4 regions of the Fusibacter sp. QWL-12 genome follow, and region 2 is predicted to be linked to each of the others. Evidence: predicted binding sites of a transcription regulator. Region 2 holds the regulator's gene; each other region holds the start of a gene.
What was found. Region 2 encodes Rex, which represses fermentation and respiration genes when NADH is low (regulators of the CRP and FNR family bind a similar motif). Its sites were predicted from a motif close to ATTGTTAANNNNTTAACAAT; they were not measured.

Region 1 (2,212 bases), 1.9 Mb from region 2:
TTTATCGTATTATTGTATACGATTATACGCATTTGAATTTCACTTGTCAATTCACTTAGAACATCAAAATTAATTTATATAAAATAAACTTTAACCAGTTAAGCGAAATAAAAATCTTCGGACATCGAGTCCACAGATTTTACCACAAGCAAGATTGTGGCTAAATAAAAAAGACGTACCTAATGGCACGTCTTTAACGTCGATTTAAAATCTTTTTTCACTTTTTTAGCTCATTTTACTTTTTAGCTCATTTTCACTTCTTTAAATGCAGCTAAATCACTATGAACTTCTGTATGAATTGGATTTCTCTTATATTTAATGACCTTAGCAAAGTGATAGATAAATACCGCAACATTGCTTGCTAGCGCTAAGAAACTGATAACAAATAGAGCGGTCTCATTATGCGAAGATTTAATAGCAAACTTTGAAGTATCGACAAAGGTAGGAAAACTCATAACAAACATCATCCAAAAGCCAAGTGTTTGCGCTCTATGTTGTAGCCACGCACCTCTTTTAATAAAGAAGGCTGGAATGGTACACGATATCAAGAGTGCTGCACCTGCATAAAAGGCATGATCAGAAACACAGTTATAGACGTATGCAAAATTCCATAAATCATATGCGATGATCCAGAACCATAGCATATCTGCCCATAGCATATCTTTCTTTTTATCTCTGCCGATGGTAATGCCAATCCATCCTGATATTGTGATGATGTTTAAGATACCTGCAATCCCATTCATTATATTCCAAGGTCCACCAATAATGACGACACCATCGATCAAACCATTGAAGCTATAACATTGAAAATCTCTGACCACTGCTTCCATAATGTTGATTGCCAAAATAAACGCTGGAAAAAACAATACCCATTTGTTATTCGCTGCGCCTTTAATATGACGAATTGCTAAGAAACCCAAACATCCTGCTAGTGCAGAATAAACTTTTGCCCAGTGAAACCAAGTGCCAACACTTGTACCTTCACCAGCTGTCTTTGGCCACACAAAAATCGTAAGTATGATTGGTAAAACTAAAAAAAGTCCTAATGAAATCCATTTGTTCAATCTTGCAAGTTCATTTAATCCAATTAAACCACCTAAAACAACAAACCACATAATGGCACTATACCAAGGTATAGATTCAAATAAAAACATTATACTTCCCCCTTTTTCTCTCTGTTATTTTTTTATCAATAAGTCCAATACTAATTTTACCACTCTACGATTAGAAAGCAATTAATCTATTGCAGTTCCTTAAGAAATAGTACAAAGAGATACCGTTTGTATCGTAAAATTACTCGATTGATTTAACCTCACTGTCATATTGAAATCTATTCTCATTGGGTATAAGAGTTAAAATAGAAAGGAGAAAAAAATGAAAAGAAATCTCATATTAATATTTTATATAGCTATTGCAATCATTCTATCTGCTTGTTCGACACAAGTTGATAGAACGACGACTGAAGACGTTAATACACCTTCTGCTAATGGTGAATCCATGACTTCAGCAGAAATCACAAGTGAATCAACAACAGTTCTAACAACTGAAGAAACAACTGAAGTCGTAACAGAGCCTTCTATATACGATTTAGAATTTTCACCAAAATCCTATCAAGTTGAAAAAGTCTACTCTAACTACACTTTCAACTTACCACTCTATACAACTTATTTTGAAGATGTTATCTTTGTCGTCCAAAAAGGGGGTAAGATTCTTTGGTTTAAAAGTGATGAATCAATGGCAAGTCCTGAAATCTTCATCGATTTAGGTCAAATCATCAGTAATAATGCAAATGAAAAAGGTCTGTTGGGGTTTGTACTTGATCCAAACTTTGTTGAGAATGGGTATTTTTACGTAAATTATACCGATCGTACCGGTACAATCATCTCAAGATTTTCAACACTTAATGAAGATCGATTCGTGGGTGATTTGACTTCTGAATTAATCCTATTGACCTATCAACAGCCTTATTCCAACCACAATGGAGGACATCTTGCTTTTGGACCAGATGGCTATCTTTACATCGCCAGTGGAGATGGTGGTTCTAGTGGCGACCCAAATAACAATGCTCAAAATTTAAACAGTTTACTGGGTAAGATTCTAAGAATCGATGTCAATCAAATTAATGAAGCAACTTATGACATTCCGGCAGATAACCCATTTATCAATAATGATAATGCTAAACCTGAAATTTATGCTTACGGATTAAGAAACC
Region 2 (2,212 bases):
TGAGTATCCTTCCAGTCGGTCAAACTCGGATTGAAGATGGCTGTATTCGTTTAAGACTGACTCAGAATGATCGGTAGCCATAAGAAGCTCGAGAGCACGCATTTCGTGCTCTATTTTATAGATATCCTCAAAAACAGCTTCGCAATAATCAAAGATGGACTCAGATATGTCCAAGCTTGTATTTTGCTCAAGATAGCCAACGACCAAATCCTTACCGACAAATAAATCGCCTTCATCTTTGGTTTCAATACCCATTAATATTTTCATAAGTGTCGTTTTACCGGCACCATTAACACCAATCAAACCGACTTTATCTTGAACATTAACTGTAAATTGAATGTCTTCCAAAATACTGTCGATGCCATATGATTTATATAAGTTGTTACAAGAAAGTGCGATCATGTTATCCTCATTTCATTTGTGTTCGTGATACTAGATACGAGTAAATTTTTAACTTGTGAAAAAATTATTACTAAGTCACTAGATATTATAACGTAAATCATATAAAATAAAAAGAGATTCGAGAGGCTAAACGCCTTGTTATATATTTGACATTCTTTCTGCGAAAGTGCTATAATTTTAATAACATAAATTGGTGATGAGGTGGATGTATGAAGGATAAAAATATCTCAGTTGCGGTAATTAGAAGATTACCGAAGTACCATAGATACTTAAAGGAATTACTTGATAATGACATAAAGAGAATCTCTTCTAAAGAGTTGAGCAAAATGATCGGCTTCACTGCATCTCAAATTAGACAAGATCTCAATAATTTCGGTGGATTCGGACAACAAGGCTATGGCTATAACGTTGAAGATTTGTATAATGAAATTGGAAAAATATTGGGCTTAACAAGACCATATAATGTTGTTATCGTTGGCGCAGGTAACTTGGGACAAGCATTAGCAAACTATTCAAGCTTTGATCGCCTTGGCTTTAAGCTTCAAGCGATGTTTGATGTTAACCCAAAGGTGATTGGACTAAAAATCAACAATGTAGAAGTACTTGATATGGATAAGTTTGAGTCATTTGTAAATGAACATAATGTTGAAATTGTTTACATTTGTACAAGTAGAGATGGTGCACAAGACGTAGCTGATAAAATTCAAAGAACAAGTGCCAAAGCAATTTGGAACTTTGCGCCAGTAGATTTAAAACTTAAGAGTAATATTATAGTAGAAAACATTCATTTGATTGACAATTTACTAACTGTATCTTACTTCTTAAAAGAATCAAATGAAGCAATATAAATAATTTAACAGAATATTAAAGTGAAACAAAAGGATTAGGGATGACCTAATTCTTTTTTTTTGATAAAATGTAAGATAGGGATTGTCACAAAATTATAGGGATAAAAAATCAGGGAGGTAACAACAAATGAAAGAGGTAGTAATTGTAAGTGCAATGAGAACTGCGATCGGTTCTTTTGGTGGCTCTTTAAAGGACATCAAACCAGCTGATCTTGGCGCAACTGTCATTAAAGCAGCACTTGAAAAAGCAGGTGTAGCACCTGAGAGCGTAGATGAGGTTATCTTAGGCTCTGTTATCCAAGCGGGATACGGTCAAGGCGTTGCACGCCAAGCATGGATTAACAACGGTTATCCAGTAGAAGTACCATGTACGACGATTAACATGATTTGTGGTTCTGGACTTAAGGCTGTGTCTATGGCATACCAGTCAATCGTTTCAGGTGCTAATGATGTGGTGATTGCAGGCGGTACAGAAAACATGAGCATGGCACCATATGTTATCAAAAGTGGTAGATGGGGTCAAAGAATGGGCAATGGCGAGTTATATGATACTATGGTAATGGACGGCTTATGGGAAGCATTTAACAACTACCATATGGGTATGACGGCTGAAAACATCGTTGCTCAGTGGGGCTTAACTCGTGAAGAACAAGATGAGTTGGCATTTAACTCACAAAGAAAAGCAGCACTTGCAAGAGCAAATGGTAGATTTGCAGACGAAATCGTTCCTGTTTTCTTACCAAATAGAAAAGGGGATCCAATTCGTTTTGATCAAGATGAATATATAAAAGAAACTTCAGTAGAAAAATTAGCAGCACTTAAACCGGCGTTCAAAAGAGACGGTGGTAGTGTTACTGCAGGAAATGCTTCTGGTATCAACGATGGTGCTTCTTGTGTAATTGTTATGAGCAAAGAAAAAGCAGATGAACTTGGTTTAAAACCACTTTGTACAATTGTATCTC
Region 3 (2,212 bases), 100 kb from region 2:
TGATACAATGGAAAATATGGTTCAAACAAATGCAAATGACTTGTTGATGATTGAAGAAGTTTATCTCGATAATCCAAAATTTGAGCAATACAACAACTATGTCACCCTTGATGAAGTGGAAGACTATCAGCTAGCAGTCATCGTACAAAAAGACGCTTATGAGGTTTATCCGGATTTGGTGGCTGCTTTTAGCAATGCTTATTACCGTGCTTGTATTTGGCTAAGCGCCAATCCAGAAAGAGCAGTAGCATACGCGATGCAGATTGATACGACGCAAACTACTATGCCGGTTCGAAGTATCTACTATTTCAATGCCGATAAAAGCATTAATCAAATCCTACAGATGATCGATTGGTTGGGCTACAGACAAAACGTCAAGGAGCGCATTTCAAATAGTGTCTATAAAGTACAGTAGTGAGGTGAGGAGGCTATATGGAACATTTATATAAATGGCAGGAGTTAGATGTAAGAAAAGATGCAACCTCAGAGACTTATTTCTTAGACTTTGAAAAAGACATGGCTGAAAATGGTATAAGAACACGTGTTGAGCCAATTTCAGGCGGTGGATACAGACTACTTGTGCCACTAAAGGATTATGAAGTTGCTAATGCGTATTATACGGGTGAAGTTAAGGCAATTATCTCAACTCATGAATCACTTTATCACGTTTTTGAAGACGATCTTTCTTTTAGAAATAAGAAACTTTATGACAACCCATATAAGGGAATGTTTAAGTTTAATCGCTTTCGAAGTTACTTATATATTGCATTTGTTTTAGTCGTTATGTTAATCATTTTGAAGTTTGTTAAAATTCCGTGAATTTACTAAAAAAATGAATTATGACCTTTGACTTTTTAGGTATTAGTGTTAAACTATTGTCATGGGGATAGTTTATTTTTTTTGCTTTACAAAGTTAAATTATTAACAAACGGAGGGACAAAAATGACATTTGAAATGACAAATGAAGACCTCATGATGCGTGAACTGTTCAGAAAGTTTACAAAAAATGAGGTAGAACCAATCGCTGCGGAAATAGATGATTTAGAAAGATTCCCAGCAGAAACTGTTAAAAAAATGGCAAACCTCGGAATGATGGGTATTCCATTTCCGAGAAACTACGGCGGCGCAGGTGGTACTTACTGGCAGTACATCAACCTTGTAGAAGAGCTTGCTGTAGCATGTGGCACAACATCAGTTGTCTTATCTGCACACACTTCACTTTGTGCAGCACCTATCTATGAATTTGGTACAGAAGAACAAAAACAAAAATTCCTAGTACCACTTGCTAAAGGTGAAAAAATCGGCGCATTCGGTCTCACAGAGCCAAATGCAGGAACAGATGCTTCAGGTCAACAAACAACTGCAGTTCGTGATGGCGATTATTACATCCTTAACGGAAGTAAAATCTTTATCACAAATGCCGGTTATGCAGATATTTACATCGTAATCGCTATGACAGATCGTTCTGCAGGCTTAAAAGGCATTTCAGCGTTTATCGTTGAAGCGGGCACACCAGGATTTACAATTGGTAAGAAAGAAGCAAAAATGGGTATTAGAGGCTCTAGTACTTGTGAGCTCATCTTTGAAGATTGTAGAGTTCCAGCAGAAAACATGCTTGGCAGTGAAGGTAAAGGTTTTAAAGTTGCAATGATGACCCTTGATGGTGGTCGTATCGGTATTGCAGCACAAGCTCTTGGAATTGCTCAAGGCGCTTATAATGAAACTGTTAAATATGTAAAAGAAAGAAAACAATTTGGCAGACCTATTGCTGCCTTCCAAAATACACAATTTGAAATTGCAAACATGAAAACCAAAATCGAAGCGGCAAGATTTTTGGTATACAGCGCTGCGTATAAAAAAGAGAAAAAGATGAATTATTCTCAAGATGCAGCAATGGCGAAGCTATATGCTTCAGAAGTTGCAATGGAAGTTACGACTAAAGCGGTTCAACTACATGGTGGTTACGGTTATACCCGTGAATACCCAGTTGAAAGAATGATGAGAGACGCGAAAATCACTGAGATCTATGAAGGTACAAGTGAAGTTCAAAGAATGGTTATCTCAGCAGCTGAATTGAAATAGTCTGTGTAAATGGAGGGAAAACGATGAAAATTGTTGTATGTATAAAACAAGTACCAGATACGAACGAAGTACGTCTTGATCCAAAGACGGGTACATTGATTCGTGATGGCGTTCCAAGTATCATCAATCC
Region 4 (2,212 bases), 1.3 Mb from region 2:
GCAACGATAACTGCTTTCGAGTTAATATTGAAGTTACCATTTGCTGACTCTACTACAACGCCACTTACAGCATTGCTATCGCCAATAATTTCAACGACTTTGCTTTCTAACAAAATCTCAATACCAAGATCCTGTGCTTTTGCATATAATACGTCAACGATGTGCTGACCTACTGGTGCACCACCTGTTGGACGATGTGTTCTATCTTTACTAGCGCCACCCATTCTACCAACATCGGTTAAGTCTGCGCCTAAGCTCATTAACCAATCCACAGTACCTGCTGAGTTTTCTGCAAGGACTCTTACAAGATCAGGGTTGTTTAAATTGCCGCCACCCTTCATTGTATCTTCAATGAAGATCGCAACTGTATCATCGATGCCTTTTTCTTTTTGTACACTTGTTTCAGCAGCATTGAGTCCACCTGTTGCGTATTTTGTATTACCGCCTACCATAGGCATTTTTTCAACGACGATAACTTTGGCACCGTTTTGTGTCGCTTCTATAGCTGCGGTTAAGCCAGCACCACCTGCGCCAATGATAACGATGTCTGTTTCTCTATCTTCTAATTTAACAGCTTCTTTTTCAGACTCAGTTGTCTCGATGGCTTGATTCGCACCTTCAACATAAGCTTTTGCTAACGCGTCATTTACAGCATCTAAAACACCTTTAGACGTTAAACTCGCACCAGCTATGCCATCTACTTGGCCTGAGTTTGCTTTAAGAATTTTATCTAATAATTGATTTGCAGGATCAACTGCAAACTCTGATTCGTGAAATTCTACTAGTTCAATTTTCTCGATTTCAGTTTCAGAAACAACCACAGACACTTTTATAACGCCTGCATGTCCTTGACCTTCACCTTCATAAGTACCAGCATTAAAAATTGCTTCACTAATTGTCTCTTCTGATTTGCTACAGCCTGCTAATGCACCCACTGTAAGCATTGTAAGAATGAGTACCCAGATTAAGCTCTTTCTCATTTTATCCTCCATGTTGTCTTTAGAGTTCTATACTCTAATTCATTGATCTACAAATGGAGTATATAAATTTGATAATACTTTATCAATATTCTGGTCATATTGAATCTTTTTGTTCATTTAGTTCATGAAAAAAAGTCTAAAACAGTGATGATCATCACTTACTTTAGACTTTAGGACATGTATTTATTAATAAAGTTTGCATTAAATCTTTTACTTTAACGTTAAGAGACACATTTGACTGCCTGCCCAAGCCTTTAAATTTTGAACAAATTCAAAGAGTTCATCGATATTGTTTAGAATAATTTGGTAGACCTCCATCGATAATTTTTCTGGTGCATATGTAGCGAGCAGTTCAACTAACTCTTCTTTTCCAAGTGCACTTCTGTAAGGGCGATCCTCAGTAAGTGCTGAGAAAATATCTGCATAAGCCAATATGTCCATTTGAATATCAAACTGGTTTTCACTTAACTTTCTTGGATAACCAGAACCATCGCGTTTTTCATGATGTGATGACGCCCACTTAGTGATTCGGTTAAATCCATGAATTGAGTTCAGGATAATATTGGTATATAACGCATGAGATTTCATGGTTTTAAACTCATTGTCATCCAAATAGCCAGGCTTATCTATAATTTCAGTCGGCACAGAAACTTTACCAATATCGTGTAAATAGCCTGCTATGGTGATGTCGAAGCAGTCTTCTTCAGTCAGTGACATCATTCTACAGATCTTATTTGCCAGCATTCCAACCGTCTGAGAATGCGTCGATGTCCAATGGCTTTTTAAATCGACAATTTTGGCGAAGATCACTGCCAGTTCGTTGACATCCTCACGTGTTATTTCTTGGAACTGGTCATCGATTGATAAAAATAATAGTTCACCATAAGCTTCGCTCTCAATGTTCTCCCAAAATTCCTCACTAGAGACGAGTGCATCAAACGTCGGTTTAAGTAATGGATTGAACACCTTACCAAAGCGTTTTTCAATTTCCATTTTAATTTGATAGAGTTTGTTTTCATCTTCAGCGTATCTGAGTGACAACACATCGATGCGGTCAGATAAGTTAAGCAGATAACATTCAAAAGGCACTTCATCTGCATCTATGCTGCCATCGATCACCTCAGAATAAATAATGTGATGATGCCGAACGATCTTAGAAACGCGTTCAAAAGGCTTGAAACCCTCTAGCATCTTTGCACCGAGCTCCTCATGTGGTTTGGGATCTTCAACAT

Region 1: AC4PID_RS15770 (DUF5692 family protein) is a predicted target of Rex. The motif match lies at 1,175-1,194, and genes of this name have one in related genera.
Region 3: AC4PID_RS07610 (acyl-CoA dehydrogenase) is a predicted target of Rex. The motif match lies at 910-929, and genes of this name have one in related genera.
Region 4: AC4PID_RS00390 (flavocytochrome c) is a predicted target of Rex. The motif match lies at 1,048-1,067, and genes of this name have one in related genera.

The regions. Positions count from the first base shown of each region.
Region 1 is NZ_CM178745.1:3,278,990-3,281,201, reverse strand. Features, by position in the region: gene AC4PID_RS15770 (DUF5692 family protein) at 243-1,154, opposite strand; gene AC4PID_RS15765 (PQQ-dependent sugar dehydrogenase) at 1,375-2,212, shown strand, end outside.
Region 2 is NZ_CM178745.1:1,409,453-1,411,664, reverse strand. Features, by position in the region: gene abc-f (ribosomal protection-like ABC-F family protein) at 1-402, opposite strand, end outside; gene AC4PID_RS07125 (redox-sensing transcriptional repressor Rex) at 612-1,250, shown strand; gene AC4PID_RS07120 (acetyl-CoA C-acetyltransferase) at 1,378-2,212, shown strand, end outside.
Region 3 is NZ_CM178745.1:1,510,751-1,512,962, reverse strand. Features, by position in the region: gene AC4PID_RS07620 (substrate-binding domain-containing protein) at 1-415, shown strand, start outside; gene AC4PID_RS07615 (hypothetical protein) at 433-819, shown strand; gene AC4PID_RS07610 (acyl-CoA dehydrogenase) at 943-2,082, shown strand; gene AC4PID_RS07605 (electron transfer flavoprotein subunit beta/FixA family protein) at 2,106-2,212, shown strand, end outside.
Region 4 is NZ_CM178745.1:67,787-69,998, forward strand. Features, by position in the region: gene AC4PID_RS00390 (flavocytochrome c) at 1-980, opposite strand, end outside; gene AC4PID_RS00395 (HD-GYP domain-containing protein) at 1,191-2,212, opposite strand, start outside.